Regions from separate parts of the Hominisplanchenecus murintestinalis genome, predicted to be linked through region 2. Evidence: predicted binding sites of a transcription regulator. Region 2 holds the regulator's gene; each other region holds the start of a gene.

Region 1 (5,402 bases), on a different contig from region 2:
AATCGTCCTGTTCAGAAAGACAGCGTCCGAACATGAATTCCATATAATCTGCTTTTGTCATACCCTTGGGAATCGGATTTTCCTTGCTCATCTCTGCCCGGGTCACTTCCTCGCGGATTTCACCAAGAGTCATCTCCACGTCCACGCCGAGGACTTCGTTCAGATTCGCATTCGCATCTGCATCCACGGCCAGAATCGGTGTTTTCCCTTTCCTGCTTAAATAGTCAATCATCAGACCGCACAGCGTTGTCTTTCCGACCCCGCCTTTTCCCGCTACCGCTATAGTAAATGACATAAAATCATGCTCCTTCTAAAGAAATATCAGTAAATTAAACCATTGTCTTGATACCGGACTCATTGATGATGTCAGTAACGTCTTTCCACTTATTCAGTGCATACAGATGGATACCATTAATTCCGAGTGCACGGTACTCATCAATCTGCTTAATTGTGTATTCAATACCAGCCTTCTTGAAGTCAGCTTTCTTCTGGTCAACCGCCGCGTCAAACGGCTCTTTATCAAATGGATTCGGGAAAATCCAGTATTTTGAAATCAGCTCGCACAGTGCACGCGGCATTACACATGCATTACGTGAAAGCGCCATGTTAATCGTAGCTGCCTGGTCAAGAATCGGCATGATACCTACGTCAACCGGCATCGTAATACCCGCTCTGTCCAGCTTATCCTGCCAGCGCTTGAACTGCTCCATATCCCAGCAGAGCTGTGTCATGATGTAGTCCGCGCCGTTATCCTGTTTCTGTTTCAAAACTGCCACATCAGCATCCAGGCTGCGGCATGAGATATGTCCCTCAGGGGAACCTGCCACTGCAATTTCAAATTTATCGCCAAACTCTTTTCGCACAAAAGCTACCAGATCTGTCGCATATTTGAAATCCCCGCCGGTTCCTGTCCATCCGAACGGAAGGTCGCCGCGAAGCGCCAGCATATGGTCTACGCCGTTTTTCAGATAATTTTCAAGCTGCTCTTTGATTCCCTCACGAGTGTTTCCGATGCATGTGAAATGTGTTACCGGAGTGGTTCCTGCCTCTTTAATCATCTGACACACATCCAGATTCTTTCCTACGTTTGTGCCGCCGGCGCCGTATGTACAGGAAATATACTCTGGCTCAAACTCGCACAGCTTCCCGATTGTTCCAGGGAGATTTTCCATTCCCTTGTCTGTTTTTGGTGGAAAAAGCTCGAAAGAAAGCAACTGTCTTTCTTTCATCATTTCCGATAATCTTTTCATTGCTAAACTACCTCCATGTTTTTTATTTTAACTGCTTACTCTTCGCAGTTAATTACAACACATCCCCCGGTCAGGTCTACAGACCGGATGCTTCCCCGGATGGTCTTCTGCTCACCCATTACATCAATCAGGGTGATATTTTCACCATCCACCTCTAATTTGCTGACATACTGTAAAATCACACTGTCAGGCTCCTGGGCTTTATTGTAAACTGTAGCTAAACACATCTGTCATTCCTCCTACTGCCCGTCTTTCACCACGGCAAGCGCCAGGTTCAGATACATATTTCCTTTCTGGAACTCATCCACTGCTTTGCGTATCTGTTCCGCAGCCTTATCGTTCCCTTCCTTCAAAAGCTTTTCCGCCATCTGGTCAAGTTCCGCAGCATGGCTCTGGTTATGCTGATACATATAAGTCAGCAGTGCCGCATTCTTATCAGATGCCTCTGAATGTTCATGCCCGCAGCCCCGGCATTCTCCGCAGGACTCCTGACTGCAGCCGTCTGCGTGGGAGTGCGTGTGGTCATGCTCATTCTCATGTCCGTGTTCATGGTTGTGGGGATGGCTGTGTTCCAGTCCGCCTTCATGAGTATGAGAATGTGTATGGCTGTGTGCATGTGCGCATACATTTCCATTTTCATCCTTTACCAAGTGCATCGACATCTACCTCCTTTCACACAAAATAACATGAAAGCCGATAAATCCGCGCTTTCACATCTGCAGCTATGGCCTTTCATAGCATCGTATCATTAACTTTTGGACATATAGCAAACAAAATCTGCTTATATGTCTGTATTATAACACAACATATATCCATTCTCAACAATTACGAATGTACTTTTTTCAATAATTTGATAAAAATTAACAAAAATTGGCGAATTTACGCAAGTATCATTCTATCATTTGCAAACTCTCCGCCGCTGACCTGTTCAAACTTCGCCAGCAAATCAGAAACTTTCAGGCTTTTTTTCTCTTCGCCCGCCACATCATAGATAATCCGTCCCTCATACATCATCACGAGGCGGTTTCCGTGTACAATGGCATCCTTCATATTGTGGGTAATCATGATTGTCGTCAGGTTGTCCTTTGACACGATGCGGTCTGTAGCGTCCAGCACTTTTGCCGCTGTTTTGGGATCTAGCGCCGCCGTATGCTCATCCAATAAAAGAACTTTTGGTTTTTTCAGCGTCGCCATAAGCAGCGTCAGCGCCTGCCTCTGTCCGCCGGAAAGCAGGCCGACTTTGGAAGTAAGCCGCTCTTCCAGTCCCAAATCCAGAATTTTCAGCCGTTCCTTGTATTCTTCCCGCTCACTGTTCGTAATTCCTTGCCTAAGGCCCCTGCGCGCGCCTCTCCTCGCCGCAAGCGCCAGATTCTCTTCTATCATCATGCTGGCTGCAGTCCCCGTCATGGGGTCCTGGAACACACGCCCCAGATAGCTCGCACGTTTATGCTCCGGCAGCTTCGTCACATTGATATCATCAATAAAAATACTTCCTTCATCCACCGGCCAGACGCCGGCAATCGCATTCAGCATTGTAGATTTCCCGGCTCCGTTTCCTCCGATAACCGTTACGAAATCTCCTTCATTCAAAGTAAGTTCCAGCCCCCTCAAAGCCGCTTTTTCATTGATCGTGCCCGCATTGAATGTCTTTTTTACACCTGTTATCTTAAGCATTGGCAGAACCTCCTTTTCTTATACCCTTCGCAAAATACTTTCCTTTCATATAAGGAATCGCCAGGAATACCGCCACCACAAGCGCTGACAGCAGCTTCAAATCGTTAGAATTCAGTCCCATCCAGAGAACGACCTGGATAACCAGATAATAAATAATCGCTCCAAGCGCCACGGCAAACAGCTTAAACGCAAAGTTCCCCCTGATTTTCCCGAATACAACCTGTCCGATAATAACCGCAGCCAGTCCGATTACAATCGCGCCGCGCCCCATATTCACATCTGCAAACCCCTGGTACTGGGCGTAAAGGCCGCTGGCAAGAGCCACGATACCGTTCGAAAGCATCAGTCCGATGATTTTGCGTGTGTTTGTATTGATCCCCTGTGCCCTTGACATGTTCTGGTTGGAACCTGTCGCACGGATAGAGCAGCCCAGCTCCGTCCCGAAGAACCAGTAAAGCGCAGCAATAATTACAAGAATAAAAATCATTACCACGAAAATACTATTCTGATAAAATGGGACTCCCTTTACGTATCTCAGGGATACAAGAAGATTATACTTGTCCACACTGAGCGCCTGGTTTGATTTTCCCATCATAATCCGCAAGTTTACGGAATAAAGTCCCAACTGAGTCAAAATCCCCGCCAAAATCGCCGGAATTCCCATCGCCGTATGGAAAATTCCCGTTACCAGTCCAGCCAGCATTCCAGCCAGAAATGCACATAGCAGAGAAACTCCTACAGACTGCCCATTCAGCATCATCATAATACAGACGGCGCCTCCTGTACACATCGTCCCGTCTACCGTAAGGTCTGCCAAATCCAGGATTTTGTAAGTAATGTACACCCCGATTGCCATAATCCCCCAAATCAGCCCCTGGGCACAGGCTCCCGGCATCGCGTTTAACAGTGTCGTAATGTTCACTTTCTTCTCCTCCTCAATAGTATATATGTATTTCTCTAATTCTTTATTATAGTAAAAACAAAATCAACATGCAAGCACTAGTTTTGAGACCTGCACGTAACAGTGAAGCCGAAGGCTGAACTGTTACACCTGCACTGACGTTCAAGCTCTCACCACACAGTCCTTCCCGAAAAATGCAATCCCATACCGGATAACCTCCTGATACCCGTCGCCGTGCAGTTCGTCCGCATAACGCTTCTCTTCTATCTGCCGCAGCGCTTCCCCGGCCTTTGCTTCCAGCTCTTCGAACCTCTTCGCCACTTTAAACTCTATTACAAACGCCGCTTTTCTTCGGGTAACAGGCTTGACAAACAAATCGCTCCTTCCTTTTCCACCCTCCCGGTTAGACTTTATGATATACCCTTTCATTCCTGACAAGATACTGGCCAAAAAACCGTGATAGAAACTTTCATAAGCGTCATTAAAGCTAATCGTCTCCATCAGCAGATCCACGATTTCATCCTCCAGCTTTTCCACATCCTGGTTCACCAGCGCTGTGAACAGCTCTGAGCGGTCTTTTTCTTTCAATTTCTCATCAAACCACGTAAGAATTTTCATGCGGAATATATACTTTATTTCCTGATTCGGAATAGCCAGCTCTACAAAGTGCTGTTTTGTCCGCTCATCCATCCACTCCCGTACCTTTCGGAAATAACCTGTAAAAAACATAAAATTCCAGAGGTTATCCATACTTTTATAAACCTCATCATAAGTAATATCCTCATGAATTGGCTTTACTACGCTTTTCCCTTCAATCAATGCTTCAATCTCGCTCTTTATTTCATCATCCGCCCGCTCAATCAGGCTCCGTACAATACTGTTGGAACTTGTATTTGCCCAGTAAGAATACGGAAAACGCTCTTCATTCTCTTGCAAATCATCTGCAAACTGAATTACACTCCAAGGATTGTATACATTCTTATTTCCGAACAGATAACCATCATACCATTCTTCAAATATTGGGATTTTTGAGTTCATTCCATAATCTTCACAAATTTTCCTGACTTCCGCTTCCGTAAAACCAAAATGTTCATCGTACTTGTCGCTCAATATCGAAATGATTTTTAAATTATTCATGCCTGTAAAAATACTTTCCTTCGAAATCCGCAGGCACCCGGTAAGTACCGCGAACTCCAGGCTGCTGTTTGTCTTTAACGCCGACTCAAAAAGTGAGCGGAGAAAATCTGCCATCTCCTCATAAAAACCCCGAAAAAACGAATTCTCCAATGGAACGTCATATTCATCAATCAGTATCATTGCTTTTTTTCCATAATATTTTTTCATACAGGAAGATAAAAATTTCAGCGACTGATTGTATTCTGCTTTTTCTCCTTTTTGTAGCATAAGCTTCAAAAACAGCTCTTTCTCATCCGGGAACAAACACTCATGTTCCGCTATGAAAGAATGCCTTTTAAATTCCCCTGCGATTTCTGTCCGCAGCGCCATATAAGCTTCCTCAAAATTCGGCTGCTTCGCTGATTTCAACGAAAGACTAATCACCGGATATTTCCCGAATT
Region 2 (5,402 bases):
CAGATTTCCCTGCCGTCAGAAACCACGGTTCTGGTATCTTTCAGTACGCAAACCACCCGGTACTCCTCTGCAAATCGCCGGCATGTTCCCGGCAAATCTTCCAGAATCGTGCTTTTGGGAATACCCGTCAGACGTTCCATCTCTCCTACATGGGGAGTCACCACAACAGGCGCCCGGCGCTCCCTTAACGTCTCTATCCTGCCGGAAAGCAGATTCAGCGCGTCTGCATCCAGTACCAGCGGACAGACGCATCTTTCCAAAAACAAACACAGGATTTCCCACTTTCCCTCGCCTGTTCCAAACCCCGGGCCGATTCCTGCTGCTGTAGGCCACCGGAAGCTGTTTTCTTCTTCCAAAACCTCCGAAACCTCATATGTAGACAACAGCGCTTCCGGAAGCCTTTCCTGCACAATCACCCGATTGCATTCTTCTGTAAAGATTTTCACCAGCCCTGTTCCCACACGGTACGCTGCCTCCCCTGCCAGATATGCCGCACCGCACATATTCTTCTGTCCCGCCACAAGCAGGGCTTTTCCGTAAGTACCTTTATTTGAATACCTCATCCTCCGCGGCAGGCAGCGCATATCCTCCCGTCCGAGATAGTATGCACGGGGTAATTCCCCACGGAAACTTTTCTCTGTAATTCCTATGTCCCATACAACGGTTTCCCCGCAGTATAAGGCTCCCGGGTAAAGCACCTGTCCAAGCTTCGCAAACCCGAATGTCACGGTTCTGTCTGCGCATACGGCTGCCCCCATCACTCTGCCGCTATCAGCAGAAATGCCTGAAGGGATATCTACTGCTATCACCTTTCCCGATGCCTGATTAATCTGTTCGATCAACGTCCGGTACTCTCCCTCGACTTTCCTGGAAAGCCCCACGCCAAAGATAGCATCTACTATACAAGTATATTCATGAACGTCTATATTGCTGACAAAATTCATACCATAATTTTCGCAGATTTTCTTCTGAATCCGCGCTGCTTCGCTCATGGACTCCTCTTTTCCTACAAACAGGACAGCAATCTCCACATTTCGCTCCATCAAAATCCGGGCGGCTGCAAATCCGTCGCCTCCGTTATTGCCCGAACCGCACACTGCCAGCACCTTATCCGTACAAAATTCACCGTCCATCACCGAATCTGCCACTGCCAAAGCTGCCCGCTCCATAAGCACAAGACCGGGAACCCCATATTCTTCTATCGTAATCCTGTCGCATCTCTGCATCTCCCGGGCATTTACCAGGTATTTCATCTCCCCGTCTCCTGTCTGCGGCTGATATTATAGGAAAGCTGCATCAGGCTTTCCGACAGATGTACATTCTCCACAATCACATCCTCCGGCAATCTGAGATCCAGGTGTGCGAAATTCCAGATAGCTTTCACACCATTCTCGACCAGCAGCACCGCCATCTCTTCAGCCTGGCTTTTCGGCAGCGTAAGCGCGGCAATCTGAATGTCATTTTCCCGCAGAAAACGGGGAATCTCATCTGCCACACGTATCTCTATCCCCCTCACATTTTTTCCCACAAGCTCTGGATTCACATCAAAAATCCCTATAATCTTAAATCCCCGCTTTTCAAACTTTACATAATTCGTAAGCGCCTGCCCCAGATTTCCTCCTCCCACGATAATCATATGGTAGGTTTTATCCAGTCCAAGGATTCTTCCTATCTCATTATAAAGAAACTCCACATTATAGCCATAGCCCTGCTGCCCAAAACCGCCGAAATTATTCAAATCCTGCCGAATCTGCGATGCAGTTACCCGCATCTTTTCACTCAAATCATTTGAAGAAATTCTCTCTACACCTCTCTCAAGCAAATCTCCTAAATACCGGTAATAGCGCGGCAGACGTTTCACTACTGCCCTTGATATTTCCTTCCCCTCCATCAGAATCATCCTTCCCGACTATAGTTTACCCCATCCCGTCAGCGGTCTTCCCCTGTCGGAATGGGGTATGCTTCTTTATCCAGTATACCTAAATGTTAAATTTCTGTCAATTCTTATAGCTGGGTTGTCACAAAAATATCATAAATCGCTTTAATTGCCGCTTCAAAATCATCATTTCTCACGCCGATGATAATATTCAGCTCGCTGGAACCCTGATCAATCATCTTCACATTGATATTCGCATGTGCCAGCGCGGAGAAAATACGCCCAGCCGTTCCTCTGGTCGCCCGCATACCGCGCCCTACCACTGCAATCAAGGCCAGGTTCGCTTCTAAATCTACAGAATCCGGGTTCACCGCACGGTGGATTCCCGCCAGTACCTTCTGCTCCTTTTCCTCAAATTCCGACTGATGGACAAAAATTGTCATCGTGTCGATACCGGAGGGCATATGCTCAAAAGAAATCCCATTTTCTTCAAACACCTGGAGCACCTTCCTGCCAAATCCAACCTCCGCATTCATCATATCCTTCTCAATATTCAGGGCGGCAAAACCTTTCTTCCCGGCAATTCCGGTGATTGTATAATTCGGTCTCCTGCATGTGCTTTCCACAATCAGGGTTCCTTTATCCTGCGGAGCATTCGTATTCCTGATATTAATGGGGATTCCCGCCTTGCGCACCGGGAAAATCGCATCTTCGTGAAGTACAGTCGCGCCCATATAGGAAAGCTCCCGCAGCTCCCGGTAAGTAATTGTCTCAATCACCTTCGGATTTTCAATGATTCGTGGGTCTGTCACCAGGAACCCGGAAACATCCGTCCAGTTTTCATAGATATCCGCACTGATAGCTTTTGCCACAATAGAACCGGTCACATCGGAACCGCCTCTCGAAAATGTCTTTACCTTTCCGTCCGGCATGGCGCCGTAAAATCCCGGAACCACAGCGCTCTCTACCTCTGCCAGCCTTGCGGAAAGCTTTGCATTTGTCTCATCCGCCGCAAAATTCCCATCCTCGTCAAAACAAATCACCTCTGCCGCATCCACAAACTCATATCCCAGATATGCAGCCATTACAATGCCGTTCAGATACTCTCCCCTGGAAGCCGCATAATCTGTCCCTGCTTTCCCGGCAAAAGACTCACTGATAACCTGGAACTCTTCTTCGAGGGAAAGCGAAAGCTCCAGTCCATGAATAATTTCATAATAGCGCGCCTTGATATCCTCCAGCAGTTTCCCAAACTTTTCTCCTGCCTCAGCCGCAGCATAACACTTATAGAGCATATCCGTTACCTTCGTGTCCCCGTCAAACCGTTTTCCCGGTGCAGACGGTACTACAAACCGTCTCGCTTCATCGCTGCGGATGATATCTCCTACCTTACGGAACTGCTCTGCGCTGGCAAGAGAACTGCCTCCAAATTTCACTACTTTTTTCATACTTTTTATCTCCTCCTGACGTAACAACTAGACGTTTCTCTTATCTTAGTATAAAAATCGCCGTTCGTCCAGTATTTTAGGAAGATATTCTTTCAGGCTAATCCTCCGTAAGCTTAAACTGCGCTCCGTCATATACGGGGATTCCCATCCGCTCATCTGTCAGGGCAACCGAAGAAGAGCCTTCCTGAATAAATTCCAGCGTATCCTTATCTATTCTCTTAAACCGGAAATGATAAGTCCCTTCATAATCTGTCAGAGTCAAAATATCTCCCTCCACTTCATATGTACCGGCATGAAGATACGAGGACAGCAAATCAAAACCGAAACTGCCTTCTTTTGTTATTTCATTCAGGCTCAGCCCCGGAGTCCAGAGGTCTTTAAGCTCCTCATCCACATCTGCCCCCACCTCCATTTTATATGTTTTTACCGCGTCCGATGCTTCTGGAACTCCGACTGAAAAACCATACTCCTGATTGTAAACGCTGCCGTCAGATTCTGCCTGGCTTTCGGGAACTGTATCTGCTACCCTTCCATTTGTGCCAAGCAGACAGACTGCCATGATACACACCACGCCCAGGCCAGCTCCCACCCAGCGCCCTGTATGCCTGAAATTCAGAATATTCCGTATCCGTCTTTTGATTCCATTTTCTCCAAACCCCAGGATTCCTGTGTGGAAGCTTTCGCTTTCTTTCTGTGCGAAAGAAAGCAGGAGGCTGCTGTATTCTGCTTTTCTTTTAACCCCTATCCGTTCCAGAACCCGCTCGTCGCAGCTCATTTCCATATCTTTCTGCATCGCAAAATACGCCGCCCACACAAGAGGATGAAACCAGTAAACCGCCAGCAGCAGGTATGCAAAGATCTTCACCAGATAATCCCTTCTCTGGATATGGTACTGCTCATGGCTCAAGATAACCATGCGTTCTGCTTCCCCCAAGCGGAAAGGAATATAAATCTTCGGGCTGAAAATCCCCATAACGAACGGCGATGGGATGTTTTCGCACTCCCAGACATTTTCCTGCATCCAGACTGCTTTTTCTACTCTTCTCCTCATCTGTATCCAGGACAGCAGGAAATACCCCAGGAGCGCGACAACGCCCAACGCCCACAGAAACATAAGAACCTGCCATATCCCATCTGTGGCGCTCGCCCTGCCTTGCAGCGCAGGAGCTGTCTGCAAAGCGCCCGCGCCTGCCAGCCCCTGCCCAAGCCCTGCCGGCTGCGCCCCAAAAGCTTCGCCCATCCCCGGCTGCGCGATATTCCTTCCTATACTTGTCCCCCTGAAAAAACCAAGATTAAATATGCTGAGCGCCGATGAAACAGAAAACGGAACTGCCAGACGGAATCCTGCGATTCCCCAGAGCAGGTACGAATAGCGTTTCGGTGCGCGCAAAAGGCACATCCGTATGGCAAACACCGCAAGAATCACAGGCACCGCCGTAATCCCCATCTCCAAAATAACCCGAAACAGCTTCTCCATAAAATCCCTCCTCCTACTCCTCGTGCTCTTCTATCATTTTCCGAATCTCCTCCGCTTCCTTTCTCGACAGCTTTTTCCCTCCCAGGAATGCAGCCAGAAATCTGGGAAGCGAGCCGCTGAATGTACGTTCCACAAAATAATCGCTCTCCTGTGACTGTACCTTTTCCCTTGGAATCTTTACAGACACCACGGCATTTTCATTTTTGATATACCCCTTTTCACACAGCTTCTTTATCGTCGTATAAGTCGTAGACTTTTTCCAGCCCAGCTCCTTCAGGCAAAGAGCCGCCAGCTCTCCTGAATTGATCGGTGCGTAATCCCACACTACCGTCATAAAACGGTAATCGCTGTCACATAATTTCAAATATTCCACTGGAAAACCTCCTCTCTTTCTAAAATGAGCATCAGGTCTATAGTTATAGACTTATTTTTATTCTATAACTATAGACCTGACTTGTCAACGACAAATTGCATTTCTTTTTATTTTATTGTATAATTGAGCGAGTGACTTTATAAATCCCACCTCATTTTTGAATGGAGACACAGCATGATCAGAAAATTACAAGAACCAGATATCGACCAAGTCGCAGATATTTGGCTG
Region 3 (5,402 bases), on a different contig from region 2:
CAGAATGAGATTGAGCAGGCGCTTGACCCGGCAAAAGACGTAGACTGTATGACAGACGGCTCTATGGCCGGCGTATTTACAGGAAAAGACCTGGGTTATCCGCCATGTACGCCGCAGGCATGTATGGAAATTCTGGATTACTACGGAATTGACTGCACGGGGAAAAAGGCGGTGGTTGTAGGACGTTCTCTGGTTGTAGGAAAACCTGCCGCCATGATGCTGATTAAGAAAAATGCGACTGTGACCGTATGCCACACGAGGACTGTAGATATGCCGTCTGTAGTAAAAGAGGCCGATATCGTAATCGTGGCTGCCGGACGCGCAGGAGTAGTTGACGATTCTTATGTAAGGCCGGGACAGATTATTATTGACGTAGGTATCAATGTAAATGAAGAAGGAAAACTCTGCGGTGACGTAGACTATGCAAAAGTAGAGCCAATCGTAGATGCCATCACTCCCGTACCTGGCGGCGTTGGAAGCGTAACTACCTCCGTGCTGGTAGGGCATGTAGTAGAAGCGGCAGAGAAGGCAAGTAAATAGCAGGATTACTGATGGAACTGATGTTTTAGAAAATTCCCCGCGGCGTTTAAATGGCTGCGGGGAATTTTTACGATTCATGATTTTCTTAAAACCAATCATAAAAAATAAAGATTGACAAATTACTACCAGGCTAGTAGGATATAGATGTGTAATTTAATATTGCCATATGAAGTGCAGGGGTATTTGCTCCTGAAAAGGGAATCAGGTGAGAGTCCTGAGCGATCCGGTCACTGTATTCAGGGAATTCTGTTCCATAAGTCCATTGCATACCCATTTGTGAGAAGGCGGGACAGCGTAATGATCTGTAAGTCAGGAAACCTGCTTTATATGTGAGATGGGCTTCCGCGTAAAGTTTAACATCCATTCAGGACATAAGAGGTATGTCCTGCGTTAAATGTCTGCAAGGGTAAGCAGGCATGTTTTTACTTAGTGAATGATTCTCGCTGCGTTTTTATTAAATACACAAAAAAAGCTGAGGTTCCTATAGAGCCGCAGCTTGAACTACCTCCTTCGGGAACAGGTATTCCGCAGCCTGTTCCTAAGCAGTGCACAGCACATCCGAAGCTTTCTGATTGGTATTACAGGCAGAAGCGAGGGTGTGCTGTATTTTTGTTAAAAAAATCACGTATATTGATAAAAAATTAGAAAAATAGCAGCGAAATCAAATGATAATTCGAAAAATATTATTGTGAAAACTGCAAATATAAAGTATAATAGGAAACATAAGTTGTTACGAAAATCTATCTAAAGGAGGCAAGACAATGCTGGATCAAACTTATTATGAAAAGGCAGATGAAATTATTGCTTTTTATGGAAAAAAGCCTGCTTCGCTGATTCCAATTATGCAGGATATCCAGGGTATATACCGTTATCTGCCGGGAGAATTACTCACCTATGTCGCAGGGCAGATTGGAATCACAGAAGCCAAAGCTTACAGTGTTGCCACATTTTATGAGAATTTTTCTTTTGAAGCGAAGGGGAAATATATCATAAAGGTCTGCGATGGTACAGCCTGTCATGTGAGGAAATCGATTCCTATCCTGGAGGCATTTCAAAAAGAGCTTGGGCTGAGTGCAAAGAAACACACGACGGATGACATGATGTTTACAGTAGAAACGGTCTCCTGCCTCGGGGCGTGCGGGCTGGCGCCTGCGGTTATGGTAAATGAGGACGTCCATCCCCGCATGACGCCGGAAAAAGTACTGGAGCTGATTCGAGAATTGAGAGGTGATGCAGATGATTGAAAACAGGGAAGAATTAAGAAAGAGCCGTGAAGCAGCGGAGCAGGAAATGGCTTCCTATGCCTGCAGAATCCTTGTCTGCTCAGGAACAGGATGTATTGCGACTGGTTCTCAGAAGATTTATGAAGAGTTTCTGAAAATCGCAAAAGATACTCCAGAGGTAACCGTGGATTTCCGGCCGCATGATGACAAAGCTCACCTGGGAGTGAAGAAGACAGGATGCCAGGGCGTATGTGAACTGGGCCCCCTGGTGCGTATCCAAAAAGGAGATAAAATTGTACAGTATACGAAGGTTCAGCTAAGCAATTGTAAAGAAATTTTTGAACGTTCTGTAGAAGGGGATGATGTGGTAGAAAGCCTTTTATATGAACAGAAAGGCTTTCGCTACAAAAGCCCGGAGGAGATTCCGTTTATATCGAAACAGACAAGAGTCGTATTGGAAAACTGCGGAAAGTTTGACGCAGAATCCTTTGACGAATATCTGGCTGGCGGCGGTTTTCAGGCATTCCAGAAAGCGTTGTTTGAGATGACGCCGGAAGAAGTCGCAGATGCTGTCGACCGTTCAGGGCTGCGGGGACGGGGCGGCGGCGGTTTCCCGGCAGGACGGAAATGGAAACAGGCAGCCAGCCAGCCGGAGAACGAGCGCTATGTGGTTTGTAATGGTGACGAAGGCGATCCGGGGGCATTCATGGATGGTTCTGTGATGGAGGGCGACCCTTATAAACTGATAGAAGGAATGATGATTGCAGGGTATGCGGTAGGCTCTGCAAACGGATACATATATGTGCGTGCAGAATATCCCATGTCTGTATCAAGGCTGAAACATGCCATCACAGAGCTTGAAAAACGCCATATGCTGGGCAGCAATATTCTTGGTACGGATTTCAGCTTTCATATGCATATCAACCGGGGAGCAGGAGCGTTTGTGTGCGGTGAAGGAAGCGCGCTGACAGCTTCTATCGAAGGAAACCGGGGAATGCCCCGCGTAAAGCCTCCTCGTACGGTAGAAAAAGGACTGTGGGCGAAACCGACGGTTCTGAATAATGTGGAAACCTATGCAAACGTGCCAAAGATTGTATTAAACGGCGCGGACTGGTATCGCAGCATCGGTACAGAGGACACGCCTGGGACAAAGACATTTTCCCTGACAGGCTCTATCCAGAACACCGGATTAATTGAAGTGCCTATGGGAACCACGCTCAGAGAAATTATTTTTGACATCGGCGGCGGAATGAAAGACGGAGGAAAATTCAAGGCTGTACAGATTGGCGGTCCTTCCGGCGGCTGCCTGACAGAGCAGCACCTGGATATTCCCCTGGACTTTGAATCCATCAAAAAATTTGGTGCGATTATTGGTTCCGGCGGTTTAGTGGTTATGGATGAACATACCTGCATGGTTGAAGTCGCCAGATTTTTCATGAGTTTTACCCAGAGGGAGTCCTGCGGAAAATGTGTTCCCTGCAGGGAAGGAACAAAACGTATGCTGGAGATTCTGGAGAAAATCGTGGACGGAAAAGGAGAAGCGGAGGATTTAGACAGACTGGAAGAGCTGGCTGAAATGGTCAAGAGCATGGCGCTGTGCGGATTGGGTAAAAGCGCGCCGCTTCCGGTGCTGAGTACCCTGCGGCTGTTCCGTGACGAATATGAAGAGCATATTGCAGAGAAAAAGTGTAAGGCGAAAGTATGTACGGCAATGCGCCGCTTTGTCATCAATCCAGAGTATTGCAAGGGCTGCGGCAAATGTGCCAGGAATTGCCCTGTGGGGGCGATTACAGGTGTGCGCAAACAGTGTTACCACATTAATCCGGACATCTGTATTAAATGTGAAGCATGTAAAGACAACTGTGCATTTGATGCGATTTATATAGAAGCATAGGAGGGCGAATATGGGAACGATTACAATTGACGGTAGAAAAGTAGAATTTACCGATGAAAAAAATGTCCTAACCATTATCCGGAAAGCAGGCATTGACATTCCGACACTCTGCTATCATTCTGAGCTTTCCACGTTCGGCGCATGCCGCCTGTGCACGGTAGAGGATGACCGGGGGCGGATGTTTGCATCCTGCTCGGAAGAACCCCGGGACGGTATGGTAATTTATACGAATACCGGGAAATTGAAAAAATACAGAAAATTAATTATTGAGCTGCTGCTTGCGGCGCACTGCCGGGACTGTACCACATGCGTGAAGAGCGGCGACTGTAATCTGCAGACCCTGGCGCACCGCTTTAACGTAACAAATGTAAGATTTGAAAATTATAAAGAAAAACGCCCTTTGGATATCAGTTCTCCATCCATCGTACGCGACCCGAATAAGTGTATACTATGCGGGAACTGTGTGCGCGTCTGTGAGGAACTGCAGGGAGTCGGCATACTCGGGTTCGCGAACCGCGGCTCTGACGCGATGGTTATGACTGCTTTTGAACGGCCAATCGCCACCACGGAATGTGTGAACTGCGGACAGTGCCGTGTATTCTGCCCGACAGGGGCTATCAGCATCAAGTCCGATAAAGACGCGGTATGGGATGCGCTGGCAGACCCGAATGTGCGCGTGGTAGCTCAGGTAGCTCCGGCAGTCCGGGTGGCAGTGGGCGATGCTTTTGGACTTCCGAAGGGCAGGAGCGTGATGGGGAAAATCGTAAACGTGCTGCACCGCATGGGATTTGATGAAGTGTATGATACGACGTTCAGCGCCGACTTGACGATTATGGAAGAATCCGCAGAATTCCTTGACCGCGTGAAGAACGGTGGGAAACTGCCGCTTCTCACTTCCTGCTGCCCGGCGTGGGTGAAATTTGTGGACAACCAATTCCCTGATTTCAAAGAACATGTATCGACCTGCCGTTCCCCGCAGGGAATGATGTCTGCCGTAGTCAAAGAATATTTCCGAGAGCCGGAAAACGGAAAAGGGAAAACGACTGTGATGGTTTCTTTCATGCCGTGTACGGCAAAGAAAATGGAAGCGGAGCGGCCGGACAGCTATACAAAGGGCGAGAAGGATACCGACTACGTTATCACAACGACAGAGCTGATAGAAATGATACGCACTACGGGCATTTATTTTGCGGACTTAGATTCGGAAGCATCCGATATCCCGTTTGGCTTTGGTTCCGGCGGCGGAGTTATCTTTGGGGTAACCGGTGGGGTGACAGAAGCAGTTATCAGGAGGCTGGCGCCCGATCATGATAAGGCGACTCTGGAAGAAATCGCAGAATGCGGAGTGCGGCGTGAAGGATTTATCCGGGAATTTTCTGTTCCTTATGAGGGAATGGAAATCAAGGTGTGCGTAGCCAGCGGGCTGGCAAATGCAAAGAAAGTCATGGAACAGGTGCAAAGCGGCGAGAAAGAATACCACCTGATCGAAATCATGGCATGCCGCAGAGGCTGCATTATGGGAGGCGGACAGCCGCGCCTGGCGGGAGAGCGGACAAAAAACGCCAGAACGCAGGGTATCTACAATGCGGACAGCGTATCGGTTGTGAAAAAGTGTAATGAAAATCCGATGATTACTTCCTTGTATGAAGGCTTTCTGAAAGGGAAAGAGCATGAATTGCTGCATAATCACAGGTAAAATGAAAACCGATTCTTATGTATAAACGTCCCCCTCGCGTCATATATTG
Region 4 (5,402 bases), on a different contig from region 2:
AATGCCCAGGACAGAGAGGGATGTATTGACGCTTTTGGACGCGACGCTGGCTATGAAGGAACTTCACCAGGATACGCCGATAGTGACAATGGCAATGGGAGAACTGGGAGTGATCAGCCGGCTGGCAGGGCAGCTTTTTGGGTCGGCGATTACGTTCGGAAGCGTAGGTGAGGTGTCTGCGCCCGGGCAGATTCCAGTGGAAAAGTTATATGAGTTTTTGAAAGATTTAAAATTAGGCTAAGGCAAAATCGCTGTGAAAGTCCGCACGGTCCTGAAATTTTTCGGATGCGAAGGGTTTCAGGGCTTTTTTTGCGCACTGATATAGTGGGATTAAGTAAGAATAAGAAAGCGATGGTGCGGTAAAATTTTGTCGATAAGAAATCAGAAATTGCTTCCCGGATTTGACAAATTTCTTTTCCTGGATTTCATATAATTGGAAATGCCTAATCCAAGTGCTTCATAAGGGCGTGGGAGGTGTTTCGTGTATTATGAATTTTACATAGATATATTCTTTCTGGAAAATATGATGCTGGACTATATCGTACTTGCGCTGACGGGAAGCATCCTGAAATGGAAAAGAGATTTCAGACTGCTGTTTCTTGCAGCATTTACCGGAGCTTTGGGAGCATGTATGCTCATGGTAAGCCCGTTTCGTGGGATTCCGGCAGTGATGATTGCCGGATATGTATTGACGGCAGTTTTGATGGTCAGAATTGCTTATGGCATCTCGCAGAAACATTTGCTGGCAAAAGGGCTCCTCTGCTTTTCTTGTACTGCATTTTTGACAGGGGGGATTTTCCAGGCGGTGTCTGCACAGTTTTCATTTTCTGTTCCGACAGCGGCGTTTGTGAGCGCGGGAGTACTCACGGTATTTTTGAGAGGATATCAAGGTGTAAAATTCAAGACACAGAATTTTTATGATGTCACGTTGGGCTTCCATGGAAAAACCGTATGTGTCAGGGCTCTGAGGGATACGGGAAACCAGCTGAAAGACCCGCTTACGGGAAAGCCTGTAAGCATACTGGCTTATGATGCTGCCAGGGGGCTTTTGGATAAGGATGCAAAAATGTTTTATATTCCGTTCCATTCTATTGGAAAAAGCAGCGGCCTGCTGCCGGGAATGACATTAGATTATATGAACATCAGGCGGGAAAAAGACTTACAGCGGCTGGAGCGACCGGTGATTGCAGTGAGTAAAGAGCCTGTGAACCGGGATGGAAAGTATCAGCTGATTCTTCATCCCCAGCTTTTGGATGAATAGGAGGGATTCTTATGGTAATCAAAGTTGCAATGCCGCGTCATTTTCAATTCCGTGTCGTATCGACACTGCCCAGCCTTTTGATGGGGCGGGGGAATGATATCCACTATATAGGAGGGAGCGAGGTGCTGCCGCCGCCGTTGTCAGCCCATCAGGAAGCAAAGGCCATCGAGAATCTTGAGACAGACCATAACAGTGAGGCAAAGACAATGCTGATTGAGCATAATCTGCGGCTGGTGGTTTACATAGCGAAAAAGTTTGACAATACGGGAGTGGGCGTGGAAGATTTGACGTCTATAGGTACAATAGGGCTGATAAAAGCAATCAATACATTCAATCCGGGAAAAAATATCAAGCTGGCCACTTATGCGTCCAGGTGTATCGAAAATGAAATTCTAATGTATTTGAGAAGGAACAACAAGACAAAGATGGAAGTATCGATTGATGAGCCTCTGAACGTGGACTGGGACGGGAATGAGCTGTTGCTTTCAGATATCCTGGGAACAGATGAGGATGTGATTTATAAAGATATGGAGACAGAGGTGGAGCGGAAACTTCTGATGAAAGCTATCGGAAAACTTACGGACAGAGAGCAGACCATTGTAAGACTGCGGTTTGGGCTGAATACTCTGGACGGGGAGGAGAGGACGCAGAAAGAGGTTGCGGATTTGCTGGGGATTTCCCAGTCTTACATTTCAAGGCTTGAAAAGAAAATTATGAAGAGGCTGAAGAAAGAGATTGTGAGGTTTGAATAGAAATATCTTTTGGCTGTTAGTGGGCAGTATCCCCTGGCTTTTGCCGGGGGATTTTATATGGGCAAATTTGCATGTACAGAAAAGCTTGTACTCTGATTGAAAGTATGTTAAAGTTTTGTCAGTAAACATGTTTTAACAAAAAGCTTCAAATGGAGGATGAGCTATGAGAGGAATTTATACATCTGTAAATAAAATCAGGCGCCAGGTCTTTACAGAAGTGGCGCGGTTCGCGTATGAAGGAGGAGATTATACAAAGTTCGAGGAAGTGCCGTACAAGATTATCAAAGGAGAGATTGCAGCTTATCGTGACAGCGTATTTCTGGAACGGGCGATTGTAGGCGAGCGGCTCCGGCTTACTATGGGGCTTCCATGGAGGAAAGCAGATGAACAGGCGCCGATTTCCGAGGGGCTGGATGAGGCGATGAAGTCGGAGAAGTATTATGAGCCGCCATTGGTAAACATTATTAAATTCGCCTGCCATTCCTGCCCGGATAATAAGGTGTTTGTTACGGATGCCTGCCAGGGCTGTCTGGCTCATCCGTGTAAAGAAGTCTGTCCCAAAAATGCGGTGGAGATTGTGAATGGACGTTCTGTTATTGATGAAGAAAAATGTGTAAAATGTGGGAAATGCGTGCAGGAATGCCCATACGGAGCAATTACGAAACTGGAGCGTCCCTGTGCGAAAGCCTGCGGGATGGACGCCATCCGAAGCGATGAATTTGGCAGGGCGGATATTGATTACGATAAATGTGTTTCCTGCGGTATGTGCCTGGTAAACTGTCCGTTTGGGGCCATTGCTGATAAGAGCCAGATTTTCCAGACGATTCAGGCGATTAAGAGCGATGTTCCGGTGTATGCAATCGTGGCTCCGGCAGTTTCCGGGCAGTTTGGGCCTAAGCTTACGCCGGATAAGATGAAAGCGGCGTTTCGAGGACTGGGATTTGAGGATATTGTGGAGGTAGCGGTAGGCGCGGATTTATGCACGATTGAGGAAGCGAAAGAGTTTATCAAAGATGTACCTGAGAAGCAGCCGTTTATGGCCACATCCTGCTGCCCGGCGTGGTCGGTAATGGCGAAAAAGCTCTTTCCGCAGTTTGCGCCTTATATTTCTATGGCGTTGACTCCGATGGTGCTGACTGCCCGGCTGGTAAAGAAGGAGCATCCGAATTGTAAGATTGCATTTATCGGTCCCTGTGCGGCGAAAAAGCTGGAAGCAAGCCGAAGAAGCATCCGCAGTGATGTGGATTTTGTGTTGACCTTTGAGGAAGTCATGGGGATGTTTACGGCGAAGGAAATGGATTTTGACAGCCTGCCGTCAGAGGAATTCTTTACGGAAGCGAGCGGCGACGGGAAAGGGTTTGCCATTAGCGGGGGCGTGGCGTCTGCGGTAGTGAATTGTATTAAGAAGCTGGAACCCTCCCGCGAAGTCAAGGTTCAGAGCGCAGAAGGCCTGAGGGAATGCCGGAAAATGCTGACGATGGCAAAAGCCGGGAAACTGAACGGCTATCTGCTGGAGGGTATGGCATGCCCGGGCGGCTGTGTGGCGGGGGCAGGAACCCAGCAGCCGATTAACCGTTCTAAGACTGCAGTAACAAATGACAAGAAAAATGCAAGATTCCAGAGTGTGATGGACAGCGGATATAAGGAGCATCTGGCAGAACTGGAAGAATGATAACAGAAGGTACGGACGGTAAGAAGGAAGGGCAGATGAAAATAGATGTAAGAGAGGAACTGCTTTGTCTGGCAGAGCCGGAATACCAGAAATTTAACAGCAGGCTGATACCAAATATCAATCCGGAAACAATGCTGGGCGTCCGTCTTCCGGCGCTCAGAAAGCTTGCCAGGGAGCTGTCGAAAGAGGATTGGAGGACATATCTGGAGACAGCTCAGAATAAATATTATGAAGAGGCCATGCTCCAGGGGATGGTGATTGGCTGCGCCAAGATGGAGTTTGAGGAGCGGATTTCTTATATTAGGTGGTTTCTGCCGAAAATTGATAACTGGGCAGTGTGCGACAGTTTCTGCAGCAGCCTGAAAGCAATGAGCAGGTATACAGAAGAGATGTGGCCATTTATCCAAGAATGCCGGGCAGGAAACAGTGCATATGTCATCCGGTTTGGCGCAGTGATGCTGCTGGATTACTATATGGATGAGGCTTGGATAAACGAGGCGCTGAAACTGCTGGATGGGGTCAGGCATGATGATTACTATGTAAAAATGGCGGTGGCGTGGACGATATCCATTTATTATGTGAGGTTTCCGAAACAGGTAATGCCGTATCTGCTGGAAAACAGCCTGGATGATTTTACCTATAATAAAGCACTGCAGAAGATTACAGAATCACGCAGGATTGGCAAAGAAGAGAAAGAACGCATCCGGCAGATGAAGCGGAAAGTATAGCAGGAAAGGAAAAAAGTGCTAGACTAATTTGTCGATTTGTGAGAGAATAAAAGCAAGTATGACATGGGCATTTCATGTCCGGTGTATACATTAGTCATTTATAATTGAAAGGAGTCTTAAAATGATTTATTCACGTGAAGTAGAAGAAATGTGTCCAGTGGCACAGGGCGTTCATCATGGCGCTGCTCCAATCCCAGAAGAAGCAAAATGGGTACAGGCAAAAGAAGTTAAAGACATTTCCGGTCTGACACATGGCGTTGGCTGGTGTGCTCCTCAGCAGGGCGCATGTAAGCTGACCTTAAATGTAAAGGAAGGAATCATTCAGGAAGCTCTGGTAGAAACCATCGGATGTTCAGGCATGACACATTCTGCAGCTATGGCTTCTGAGATTTTACCGGGACTGACAGTTATGGAGGCTCTGAATACTGACCTGGTGTGTGATGCAATCAACACCGCTATGAGAGAGCTGTTCCTTCAGATTGTATACGGAAGAACACAGAGTGCATTTTCAGAGGACGGGCTTCCGGTAGGCGCAGGCCTGGAGGATCTTGGAAAAGGACTCCGCTCACAGGTTGGTACAATGTACGGAACTTTGAAGAAAGGCCCTCGTTATCTGGAAATGGCAGAAGGTTATGTAACCGGTATCGCCCTGGATGCAGATGATATGATTATCGGTTATCAGTTCGTAAGCCTTGGCAAGATGACAGATTTCATCAAAAAGGGTGATGATCCGAACACTGCATGGGAAAAGGCAAAAGGTCAGTATGGCCGTGTAGCAGACGCTGTTAAGATTATTGACCCGAGAAAAGAATAATTGTAGAGGAGGTAACGGGAAATGGCTTTATTTGAATCATATGAAAGACGAATTGACAAAATCAATTCTGTTTTAAATAGTTATGGAATCGCTTCTCTGGAAGAAGCTGAGAAAATCACAAAAGACGCTGGTCTGAATGTATACGACCAGATCAAAGGAATCCAGCCAATCTGTT

What was found. The regulator Rex, encoded in region 2, represses fermentation and respiration genes when NADH is low (regulators of the CRP and FNR family bind a similar motif). The targets are predictions, from matches to a motif close to ATTGTTAANTANTTAACAAT.
Region 1: a site for Rex is predicted at 2,089-2,108, ahead of NFR99_RS01135 (DUF8180 domain-containing protein). Genes of this name have one in related genera too.
Region 3: a site for Rex is predicted at 1,170-1,189, ahead of NFR99_RS01065 (complex I 24 kDa subunit family protein). Genes of this name have one in related genera too.
Region 4: a site for Rex is predicted at 2,117-2,136, ahead of NFR99_RS13615 (4Fe-4S dicluster domain-containing protein). Genes of this name have one in related genera too.

Annotation. Positions count from the first base shown of each region.
Region 1 is NZ_CALPCM010000001.1:247,991-253,392, forward strand. Features, by position in the region: gene NFR99_RS01120 (ATP-binding protein) at 1-295, opposite strand, end outside; gene NFR99_RS01125 (methylenetetrahydrofolate reductase) at 330-1,250, opposite strand; gene NFR99_RS01130 (CooT family nickel-binding protein) at 1,286-1,477, opposite strand; gene NFR99_RS01135 (DUF8180 domain-containing protein) at 1,490-1,906, opposite strand; gene NFR99_RS01140 (ABC transporter ATP-binding protein) at 2,130-2,924, opposite strand; gene NFR99_RS01145 (ABC transporter permease) at 2,917-3,846, opposite strand; gene NFR99_RS01150 (AAA family ATPase) at 3,988-5,402, opposite strand, start outside.
Region 2 is NZ_CALPCM010000032.1:5,427-10,828, reverse strand. Features, by position in the region: gene NFR99_RS10860 (NAD(P)H-hydrate dehydratase) at 1-1,253, opposite strand, end outside; gene NFR99_RS10855 (redox-sensing transcriptional repressor Rex) at 1,250-1,891, opposite strand; gene NFR99_RS10850 (aspartate kinase) at 2,005-3,324, opposite strand; gene NFR99_RS10845 (M56 family metallopeptidase) at 3,422-4,801, opposite strand; gene NFR99_RS10840 (BlaI/MecI/CopY family transcriptional regulator) at 4,815-5,174, opposite strand; gene NFR99_RS10835 (GNAT family N-acetyltransferase) at 5,349-5,402, shown strand, end outside.
Region 3 is NZ_CALPCM010000001.1:230,102-235,503, reverse strand. Features, by position in the region: gene NFR99_RS01070 (bifunctional 5,10-methylenetetrahydrofolate dehydrogenase/5,10-methenyltetrahydrofolate cyclohydrolase) at 1-540, shown strand, start outside; cobalamin riboswitch at 693-880, shown strand; gene NFR99_RS01065 (complex I 24 kDa subunit family protein) at 1,302-1,784, shown strand; gene NFR99_RS01060 (NADH-ubiquinone oxidoreductase-F iron-sulfur binding region domain-containing protein) at 1,777-3,657, shown strand; gene NFR99_RS01055 ([FeFe] hydrogenase, group A) at 3,668-5,353, shown strand.
Region 4 is NZ_CALPCM010000061.1:3,403-8,804, forward strand. Features, by position in the region: gene aroD (type I 3-dehydroquinate dehydratase) at 1-241, shown strand, start outside; gene NFR99_RS13605 (sigma-E processing peptidase SpoIIGA) at 482-1,261, shown strand; gene sigE (RNA polymerase sporulation sigma factor SigE) at 1,273-2,013, shown strand; gene NFR99_RS13615 (4Fe-4S dicluster domain-containing protein) at 2,177-3,685, shown strand; gene NFR99_RS13620 (DNA alkylation repair protein) at 3,682-4,413, shown strand; gene NFR99_RS13625 (iron-sulfur cluster assembly scaffold protein) at 4,535-5,227, shown strand; gene NFR99_RS13630 (GGGtGRT protein) at 5,249-5,402, shown strand, end outside.